3 regions of the Pseudomonas sp. GW821-FHT01D09 genome follow, and region 1 is predicted to be linked to each of the others. Evidence: riboswitches for the same ligand, from Rfam matches in the RefSeq annotation. Region 1 holds a riboswitch; each other region holds the start of a gene.
The links. A riboswitch is a leader RNA that binds a small molecule or an ion and turns the genes downstream of it on or off. The one in region 1 is predicted to bind cobalamin.
Positions count from the first base shown of each region.

Region 1 (3,203 bases):
AATGGCGGATTTGCTCGCCAATCGCTCCATACAGGCTTGGATCGCCGGAATGTACCCGCGCCACGTCCTGGCCTTTTGCATGGGCGACCTTGATCAAGCCAATGATTTGCTCCAGGTTCAGTTCGGCGCTGTTGACCACCTGTTCGGCCCGATGCCCTTCGAGTACGGCAGCCGGCACCAGGGAGCCTGCGTAGAGGATCACCGGGCAATGGCGGATCAGCCGCTGGCCCTTGACGGTGATCAGTTCCGGGTCGCCGGGGCCGGCGCCGATGAAGAAGACGGTCATGGAAAAATCCTGTGCAAAAGCGGGCGAGCATGAGCACGGCTCATGATCGAGAAGGGCAATTATCGGACTTTAGCCAGCGCAGGCCAACGCAAACGTGGCCCTGGCGGCTTTTTTGCGGGTGATCAGCAGTCGGGCAGGGGCATTGGCTAGCTGTTCTGCCAAGGCCAAAGCGGCACTTTCGGCAATGCCGTAGCACCCTGTATGGGCGAAGGCCACATTCGACCTGTGGCTCAAGCGCCCTTCGTAATCGAGCAGTTGTTGTGCATCAAAGCACTGCAATGGCAGATTCAGGGCCTTGGCCAGGGCGATCATGCCCGGTTCATCGCGCTTGTGGGCAATACTGGCCAAGGCGCTTACCTGGCCGGGGTCGATACCGGCCTCGGCCAGGGCGCTGCCGAACAGTTCCAGCAGAGCCTCAACCTGACAGCCACGCTGACAACCCAGGCCGACCGTCAGGATCATGCTGCGTATTGAACGTCGCGATTGCGGCGAAACAACCAAGCGCTGATCAGGCCCAACGCCAGCCAGAACGCAACGTTGGTCAGCTGCGAGGCGATCTTGAACTGCGCTTCCAGAGCTTGCGGGGCGAGCATCGAGTGCACTTCGGGCTGTGGCGCGCCAATCACATGGGGTACGGCCAGGATCGCGACGCCAAGGATCTTCAGCAGCCAGTTGCGGCCAAACACAATCAGCGCAATGCCGGCAGCGGTGGACGCTGCCGTGCCGATCCACCAGACCTGTCGTTGCGCTAGGTCCGCCGCCGCCGTGCCGGGCAGCTCAGGCGGCAAGCCCAGGGTCGGCGCCAGCACAAACGTGGCGTAGCCGGCCAGGCCCCAGAGCAGGCCCTGGGCAGTGCGGGTCGGCGCGCGCAGGGTGTAGAGGCCGGCGAGCATCAGGGCAAAACCTACGGCGACCACCAGGTTAGCGCCGGTGGTGGACAGCAGGCGCTGCCAGCCGTCTTCCGGCGCCCAGGCTTCGGCGTCGTGGCTGTGGGCCGCAGTGCCTGGAGCATGCTCATGCACCTCGGTCACCACCGGGGCGTTTTCAAAGGTTTCCGCCTGCAGAATCAGCGGGGCTACCCAGAAACTTTGCAGCAGGGTCAGCAACAGGGCGGCCAGCAGGCCGGTGAACCCTGCGGTTTGCGCAATACGCTTGATCATGGCAGCAGGTCTCAATGGCACGGGAAGGCGGCGCTGTGGCGCGTATCGTGGGCGGCGTTGTGCACCGCCTCGATATGGGAGAACCCGGCGAAATACACCAGGCACGCACCGAGGATCGACGCGCCGATGGCGACAGTCAGGCGTTGGCTCAAGGTGGCGTTGGTGCTGGCGGTGTGTGAGGTGCTGCTGATGATCGACATGGCACGTCCCTTTCGAGTGGCAGGGTGACACGAGCGCATGAAAACCCCGCGAGCCGGGCCCGCAGGGTTCTGAACAGCGCCCGCCCACCGCGGGTTTGTTATCTGATGGTTCGGGCCGGTCTCCGGGCTTGCGAGGGGCTCTTCTAGGGCCTGAAAGCATCGCCTTCCCATGCCAAAAGCACAGTGGCTGTGACGCTTCGCTCGCTTACCGTTGCGGGGGCAGCACCGGAATTGCCATAAGACTATGGCTCACCGGTTTCCCGTTTCACCCAATCAAGGGCACCCGAAACAAGGTGCTTAGGAGAGCATGTGCGAGGGATGGGCGTCAAACACCTTGGGCGCTTGTCGAGGCTCAAGGTGTTTGCTTGATCGCGGTATCGTCAGATATCCCGATGGTTGGTGAGCGTAGGTGCTTGTTTCAACAGGTTGATCCTTAGGATTCATTAAACCTGACTCTGGGTTTGTCAGACGACACTCTGATCATGTAGTTAAGGTTGTCATGGTCAAACCTTTGGTCTTTCAAGCCCCGTCCTTGAGCTTCAGCCCCGACCCCTATATCCAACTGGTTAAGCAAGCGCTCGCGTTTGAGCAGCTCAGTTGCAACTGCTGATGCTTGCTGAGAAAAGGTTCTAGTGCTTGGACGCTGACCGGCGGCTTCTTTTAATTCGTTAAAATTGACGTATTTGTCACCGGCCCCCGCTGCGTACTCCTCAAAGTGCTTTTTTACCTCCTTGATCAGTTGCTTGTTGGTGTAGCGCGAGGGATCGCGTGTTGTACTTGATGCCCTTGGCGTTGCCCGCGTTGTGCGGCCGTTATCTCCGGCATCATCCGCCCTTTGGTTGTGGTCCTGTGTGATCGGCGGCAAGTTGAAGTTGTTGGATGGAAATATTGAAAGTGTCATGACAGATCCTCGGATTTATTGATGAACGTCTTTGAGTAGTGTCGACAGGGCTGCAAATTGATGAATCGATATCTGTGTGGTGTCCACATCAAACGCGTTCCCCGCCGGGGTGTGCAAAGTGATACAGGTTTTTTATCCGAGTGCCGTGGGGTAAATACTTGATCCGGGTTTGCCGACATTGACCCGTCCTCTCGCACTGCGTAGCCTTGCACCTTCGAGGTTCTTCGGCCCCGGTCGAAGCTAAGAAGGGAACGCGGTCCAAGCCGCGGCTGCCCCCGCAACTGTAAAGGGTTTATCTGACTGCCACGCCACTGCCAATACGGTGGGAAGGCGCAGCCAGCGCCAGCCGCAAGGCCGGCAAGCCCCAAGCCAGGAGACCTGCCTCGTCACCGATTTTCCATTTCAACCGGGCGGGGTGATCCGGTGACGAATCCTGCACCTGCGCGCCGTCGCAGGGCCTGTCGTCCCGTATGCCCGCCCCACAGGGCATCCGATGAAAACACTGGCCAAACTCCCCGTTACTATCGTCACCGGCTTCCTCGGCTCGGGCAAAACCACCTTGCTGCGCCATATGCTGGACAACGCCCAGGGCCGCCGCATTGCGGTGATCGTCAACGAGTTCGGTGAGCTGGGTATCGACGGCGAGATCCTCAAGC
Region 1 is NZ_JBWKWY010000001.1:402,500-405,702, forward strand. It holds gene cobM (precorrin-4 C(11)-methyltransferase) at 1-286, opposite strand, end outside; gene AC07W7_RS01930 (cobalamin biosynthesis protein) at 356-748, opposite strand; gene AC07W7_RS01935 (CbtA family protein) at 745-1,446, opposite strand; gene AC07W7_RS01940 (CbtB domain-containing protein) at 1,458-1,646, opposite strand; cobalamin riboswitch at 1,743-1,948, opposite strand; gene AC07W7_RS01945 (hypothetical protein) at 2,080-2,547, opposite strand; cobalamin riboswitch at 2,748-2,947, shown strand; gene cobW (cobalamin biosynthesis protein CobW) at 3,041-3,203, shown strand, end outside.

Region 2 (3,203 bases), on a different contig from region 1:
GCCAGGGCGGCAGCGGCGGCATCCAGGCGCAGGTCCAGGTCATTCAACTCGCTGGCCTGCACCAGGCCCAGGTGGCGGCTGGGTAACTCAATGCCGGTTTCCCGGGACAGTGCGCCGTACCAGCGCAGGCCTTCGGTCAGGCTGCCTTCGAGCAACTGCGCATGGCGCACGGTGCCGACGCGGTTGGCCAGGACCCCGGCGAACGGCAGGTCCGCCTGGTAACGCGCCAGCCCCAGCGCCAGGGCGCCGAAGGTCTGGGCCATGGCGGTGCCGTCGATCACCGCCAGCACGGGCACGCCAAAATGGCGGGCCAGATCGGCGCTGGAGGGGGTGCCGTCGAACAGGCCCATCACGCCCTCGATCAGGATCAGGTCCGCCTCCCCCGCGGCTTCCCACAACAGGCGGCGACTTTCCTGCTCGCCGACCATCCACATGTCCAATTGATAGACCGGCGCGCCACTGGCGCGCTCATGGATCATCGGGTCGAGAAAGTCCGGGCCGCACTTGAACACCCGGACCTTGCGCCCCAGGTTGCGGTGCAAGCGGGCCAGGGCGGCGGTGACGGTGGTCTTGCCCTGGCCCGACGCCGGCGCGGCGATCAGCACGGCAGGGCAATGGCGCGGCGGGTTCAAAGTTCGATGCCTTTCTGTGCCTTGATACCGGCCTGGAACGCGTGCTTGAGCATGCCCATTTCGGTGACGGTGTCGGCCATTTCCATCAGCTCCGGCTTGGCGCCACGCCCGGTGACCAGCACGTGCTGCATCGGTGGGCGGGCTTGCAGGTCGCCAAGCACCTGGTCCAGGTCAAGATAGCCGTGCTTGAGCGCGATGTTCAGCTCATCGAGCACCACCAGGCCGATGGACGGGTCCTGCAACATTTCCCGGGAGACTTGCCAGGCCGCTTCGGCGGCGGCGATATCGCGCTGGCGGTCCTGGGTTTCCCAGGTGAAGCCCTCGCCCATCACATGAAAGCGTACCTGCTCGGGGAAGCGCCGGAAGAACAGCTCCTCACCGGTGCTGTTACGGCCCTTGATAAATTGCACGACGCCGCATTGCATACCGTGCCCCATGGCCCGGGCCAGCATGCCAAATGCCGAGCTACTCTTGCCTTTGCCATTGCCGGTCAATACCAGCAGCAAACCGCACTCATTCGGTGAATTGGCAATGCGCTCGTCAATCACCGCTTTTTTGCGCAGCATGCGCGCCAGGTGGCGTTCGTCACGATCAGGGGAATCAGTCATGGCAGCTCTCCGTTGGGGCTGGACAAAAACGGCGGGCAGGAAAAGACAACAACATGAAGCCAAGCATCGCCCACCGTGATGCTGTTGGATGGATCAGGCCGGTCTCCGGGCTCATGAGGGGTGCCCTGTTGACCAGGGCAAACCGACGATGCACCTTCCCATATCGCGGGCGATACAGTGGCAAAAGCAGCGTCTTGACTCATTTACCGTTGCGGGGGCAGCGCCGGGATCGTGGCCGCACTGTAGAAAAGTGCGCGCACTCACCGGCTTCCCTGTTTCACTCGGTCGACGCGTACGTCACAGAGCACCTGAAACAAGCGGCGAAGGTTAGTGGGTTGGGGGTACAGCGTCAATTAAAGCCGGCCATACACTTGAACCATCGCCACGCGCCAGGCCTCTATGGCTACAGGCTTTGAGGATAAAAACATGCACAAGGCCCGATGCGCCGGACTATACCGTGGGGCCGCACACCGCATCGCTGGGCCTGACCTTCGCTGAAGGCAACACGCTGCCGGCGCAATTTGCCCAGGGGGCGTTTATTGGCCAGCACGGCTCGTGGAATCGCAAGCCACACAGTGGTTACAAGGTGATCTTTGTGCCGTTCGAGGGCGGCAAGCCGAAGGGGCAACCGGTGGATGTGCTGACCGGGTTTCTCAACGGTGACCAGAAAGCCATGGGCCGGCCGGTGGGCGTGGTGATCGACCAGCAAGGCGGGTTGCTGGTGGCCGACGATGTGGGGAATAAGGTGTGGCGGGTGTCTTCGGCCCAATAACCGGACCCGACAACACCACAAAACCAATGTGGGAGCGGGCTTGCTCGCGATAGCGGTGGGTCAGTTTGCACATCTGATACCTGATACACCGCTATCGCGAGCAAGCCCGCTCCCACATTTTTGATCGGTACAGGTCTTAGGGGTTACGCGCCAGGTGCTCGGCCGGCAACACGCGCTTGGCACTCAGGTAGGCATTCTGCCAATAGGCCTTGGACAAGGTATCCAGCTTCACCGTACCGCCGGTTTGCGGGGCATGGACAAAGCGCCCTTCCCCCACATAAATGCCGGCATGGCTGACCTGCGAACCGCCGCCCGTGGCGAAGAACAACAGGTCGCCGGTCTGCAGCGCATCTTCACGCACGTCCTGGGCCCGCATCACGATCAGCTCGCGGGTGGTGCGCGGCAGGGAGATGCCAGCGGCATCGCGGTAGACAAAACCAATCAGGCCACTGCAATCAAACCCGGAGTCCGGGGTATTGCCGCCCCAGCGGTAAGGCGTGCCGACCAAGCCCAGGGCGCGAAACAGCACGTCTTCGGCAGCAGGCGAAAAATTCTGGGTGGCGTAGTTGAAGACCGGCTTGGGCTTGGCCGCCACAGGCGCGGGTGCAGGACGGCTGGCGCAGGCACTGAGCAGTGCGGCGCAAACAAGAAGCATTAGGCGGGCCGAGGTCGACATGGGCAGAACAATCCTGATCTGGATGCGGCTTTCACTGCCGAACGCTGAAAACTAGACCGCGCAAGCAAGCTTGCGCGGTCAGGTTCGCAACAATATCTCAGGATTCTAGCGCTTACGCGTCAAACTTCAAGTATCACTTTAACTTTACTTGCGAGCGGTAACGGTAGTCGGGGCCATCGCCAAGGCGCGCTTGGCTTCGATGAAGGTTTTGCTCCAGTAGCTGTCGCCCAGTTTATCGACCCGCACCCCGCCGCTGCGGCGGCTGCTGGAGTGGATGAACTGGTCATCGCCCAGGTAGATACCGGCGTGGCTGACGCGGCCACGGCCATTGGTACTGAAGAAAAGCAGATCGCCGGGCTTGAGGTTGTTTCGTGCGACCAACGGTGCATTCACGTTGATCATTTCGCGGGTGGAGCGCGGTAGGTTCATGCCGGCTTCTTCACGAAACAGGTAACCGATAAAACCACTGCAGTCGAAGCCGGCTTCAGAGGTACCGCCGAAACGGTAGCGGGTCC
Region 2 is NZ_JBWKWY010000004.1:252,421-255,623, reverse strand. It holds gene AC07W7_RS07010 (cobyrinic acid a,c-diamide synthase CobB) at 1-632, opposite strand, end outside; gene cobO (cob(I)yrinic acid a,c-diamide adenosyltransferase) at 629-1,240, opposite strand; cobalamin riboswitch at 1,320-1,567, opposite strand; partial or broken gene AC07W7_RS07000 (sorbosone dehydrogenase family protein) at 1,683-2,012, shown strand; gene AC07W7_RS06995 (C40 family peptidase) at 2,149-2,688, opposite strand; gene AC07W7_RS06990 (C40 family peptidase) at 2,833-3,203, opposite strand, start outside.
Region 2: it holds a riboswitch for cobalamin, as region 1 does, so the genes downstream of both, cobO (cob(I)yrinic acid a,c-diamide adenosyltransferase) here and AC07W7_RS01940 (CbtB domain-containing protein) in region 1, are expected to answer to the same signal.

Region 3 (3,203 bases), on a different contig from region 1:
GTAGCGGTAGGCGTCGGCGTCTACGACCGAGTAGTGACCGTACTCGATGCGTTTCGAGCTGGTCACATCGTGGATATAACGGATGGCCGCGCCGGCGCCCCACAGGCGGTTCTGCGACTCGAAACCCACCCGCGAACGGGCGAAGAAACTGGGCACATCATTGATCGTGACGCCGGCGCGCGACTCGGTCAGGTTGCGGGTCATGTCCGCCTGCAGGCTCCACTGGTCGTTGAGCGCCCACTTGGCGTCGGCCTCGAAGCCGCGCATCTGGATCTGCCCCTGGCCGTTGACCCACTGGATATCGTCGAGGGTGATCAGGTCGGTGATCGTGCGCTTGAACAGGGTCAGGCTGGCACTGAACTCACGGTCGGCCAGCAGGCCCTTGTAGTCCAGGCCCAGCTCGGCGTTGCGGCTTTTTTCCGGCTTGAGGTTGCGGTTGCCGAGTTCGTCGCCGGGCTCATTGACAAACAGTTGCTCGGCATTCGGCAGCTTGTAGGCGGTGCCGTACTGGCCGCGCAGGGCCCAGTTGGCGTTGAGGTCATAGAGCGAGGTGAGCATGCCGACCGTGGCACTGTCGCCGCCGCTCATGGTTTCGTGGCGCACGCCGATACTCGGGTGCCAGTCGGGCAGGGCGTCGATCTGCGGGCGCAGTTGGCTGTACAGGGCGTGGGCCTCGGCCTGGTTGTTGTCGATGACCAGCACATCGTCCTGGCCCTTGAACCACTGGTTGTCGGAGCCGAACACCAGCACATGCCCGCCTTCAAGCTCAGCCTTGCCTTCGGCCTGCACGCCCCAGTCGGTAAAACCCCAGTAGTCATTGTGGTTGCGTACCAGGGTGCCGCCGTCGGCGGTGTTGTTGACCCGTGAATAGCGCGTATCCCAATCGTTGATATGGCCCTTGACGAAGTAACTCAGCCGCTCGTTGAGGCGTTGCTCGAAGGTCGCCGTGGCGATCTGTTGCACGCGGTCGTTGGTGGTCTTGCGGTTGTTGGTGGCGCCGGCGAAGTCCAGGTTGGCGTCGGAGTACTGGTAGAACAGCTCCAGGCGCGAGTCATCGCCAATAGACTGGATGGCCTTGGCGCCGAGGGTGGTGACTTCGTAGGAACGTTTCTTGTCGCTGACATGGCTCATGTCGCGGTTGCGAAACGGCTGGTAGCCCTCGGACACGTTATGGCTGACATAGGCCAGCAGGCCCAGGTCGCCCAGGCCGTTAGTGAAAACCCGCTCGGCCCGGGCATCGCCGGTGGTGCCGCCAAAGGTATCGACGCCCAGGTTGGTTTCGCCGGACACCTCGCGGGTCTGCGGGCTGCGCGTGACGATATTGATTACGCCCGCCACCGCCTGGGTCCCGAACAACAGGCTCTGGCCACCCTTGAGCACTTCGATGCGCTCCACGGCGTTGGCCGGCAGGGTGTCCAGGTACAGGCCACCGTACAGGCGGTTGTTCAGGCGTACGCCGTCGAGCAGGATCAGGGTGTCGTCATTGCGCCCGCCCAGCAGGGAGTAGGTGCCGTAGTCGAACGGGCCGTTTTTGGGCGCGACATAGAAACCGGGGATAAACATCTGCATCGCCCGCGTGATATCGGCGCTGGGGCCGGCGCGTTCAATCTGTTCGCGGGTGACAATCGCCACTTTGCTGCCGTATTGGGCCATCTCGGCCACGGTGGTGGATTCCACCGACGGCGCCGAAACGGTCTGCGGATGGAGCACCAGGGCCGCGTCATCGGCGAGCAGCAGCGGGCTGAACAGGCACCCCAGGAGCAGGGTCGGGCCAGAGGTAGAGGAACGTTGGAAAATCATAGTCTTCTCGAAAGTATCTTCGCAGAAGCACGCAGGAGAAGGCACCGGGCACACACCGACACCGGCCCATGCCCGCCCACCGCAGGATTATGCCAAACAGAAATTCCAGGCCGGTCTCCGGGCTCTCGCGTATCGAACCCTTCACCTTCCCATGGCGTTCTGGCCACAGTGGTGTAACGAAGGGGTCACGCGAATACCGTTGCGGGGGCAGCACCGGACTTGCTCGAACGAGCGTACCGGTTTCCCGTTTCACCTCATGCACGGCGGCATGCGGCACCTGAAACAGGCCGGCATCTGAACATTCCCACAACCGTTGGTCAACATTGCGATGCACTGCTGGCAGATCCGATCGTTGTAAGATGTGTTCTTCACCGGCTCACCCGAGATCCAGGTCCATGCAGAGCACCCGCCTGACGCTGATTTGCCATGGCTCGACCCGGGCGCAGAAACGCGGGCAATTCCCCCTCGACGAAGCCCTGGAAATACCGCCTACCCCCTTGATGCTGGCCGGGCGCTTTAAGAAAGCGCCACGCTTGCTATGTGGGCCTGAACGGCGGACCCGGCAAACGGCGATGTTGTTTGGCGAGCAAGCCAAGGTCGATGACGGCTTGCGTGATATGGATGTGGGCCGTTGGCATGGCCAGGACGTCAGCATCATCACCGACGATGAGATGGCAAGCTGGCTCACAGACAGCGCCAGCGCTCCCCATGGCGGTGAGTCGGTGGCGCAACTCTGCGTGCGGGTACGCTTGTGGATGCAGGCCCTGCAAGACCAGCCCGGCCATGTGGTGGCGGTGACACATCCATCAGTGATTCGCGCGGCCCTCCTGAATGCCATGCAATGCCCGATGGGTATGTTTTACCTGATCGATGTGGAGCCGCTGTCTTCTACTGAGCTGCGTTTCAACAGTGTCTGGCGCCTGCGCCTGGACAGCCACCGCTAGAACGGATGAAGTGGCAAAATGCAATCATTTGCGCTTATATACGGCGCTGTCTCGGCGCGCACCTATCGAATGCGTATAAATTTTGCAGATTGAGCAAGGACGTTTATGAGGGCAAGCAAGCTGATTGCGGTGGAAACCGGCAAGCACACCTTTGAGTTTGAAAACCAAGAAAGCTTGAAGTGGCAGGGCTTTTTTGATGTGGACACGGTCCGTTTGGTCCTGGGTAATAACGGTTCCGGCAAAACGTCATTACTAAGCGATATGGCGGCGTCGATTTCCTCGATGCGTGCATTGCCCCAACGATCAGTGTTTGGACAATACGAAGAAAGCATCGGCAAATTGTCGGCCGCCGAGTTGAGAAAAGTGGGGGTGATCTATTTTTCTCCTTTGCCGTATCGAAGAAGAATCCCACTCAGAAATAGATTTATCGATGCATCGCCTCGATTTGAAAAAAATGCA
Region 3 is NZ_JBWKWY010000063.1:3,072-6,274, reverse strand. It holds gene AC07W7_RS27000 (TonB-dependent receptor plug domain-containing protein) at 1-1,800, opposite strand, end outside; cobalamin riboswitch at 1,892-2,096, opposite strand; gene AC07W7_RS26995 (histidine phosphatase family protein) at 2,196-2,744, shown strand; gene AC07W7_RS26990 (ATP-binding protein) at 2,850-3,203, shown strand, end outside.
Region 3: it holds a riboswitch for cobalamin, as region 1 does, so the genes downstream of both, AC07W7_RS27000 (TonB-dependent receptor plug domain-containing protein) here and AC07W7_RS01940 (CbtB domain-containing protein) in region 1, are expected to answer to the same signal.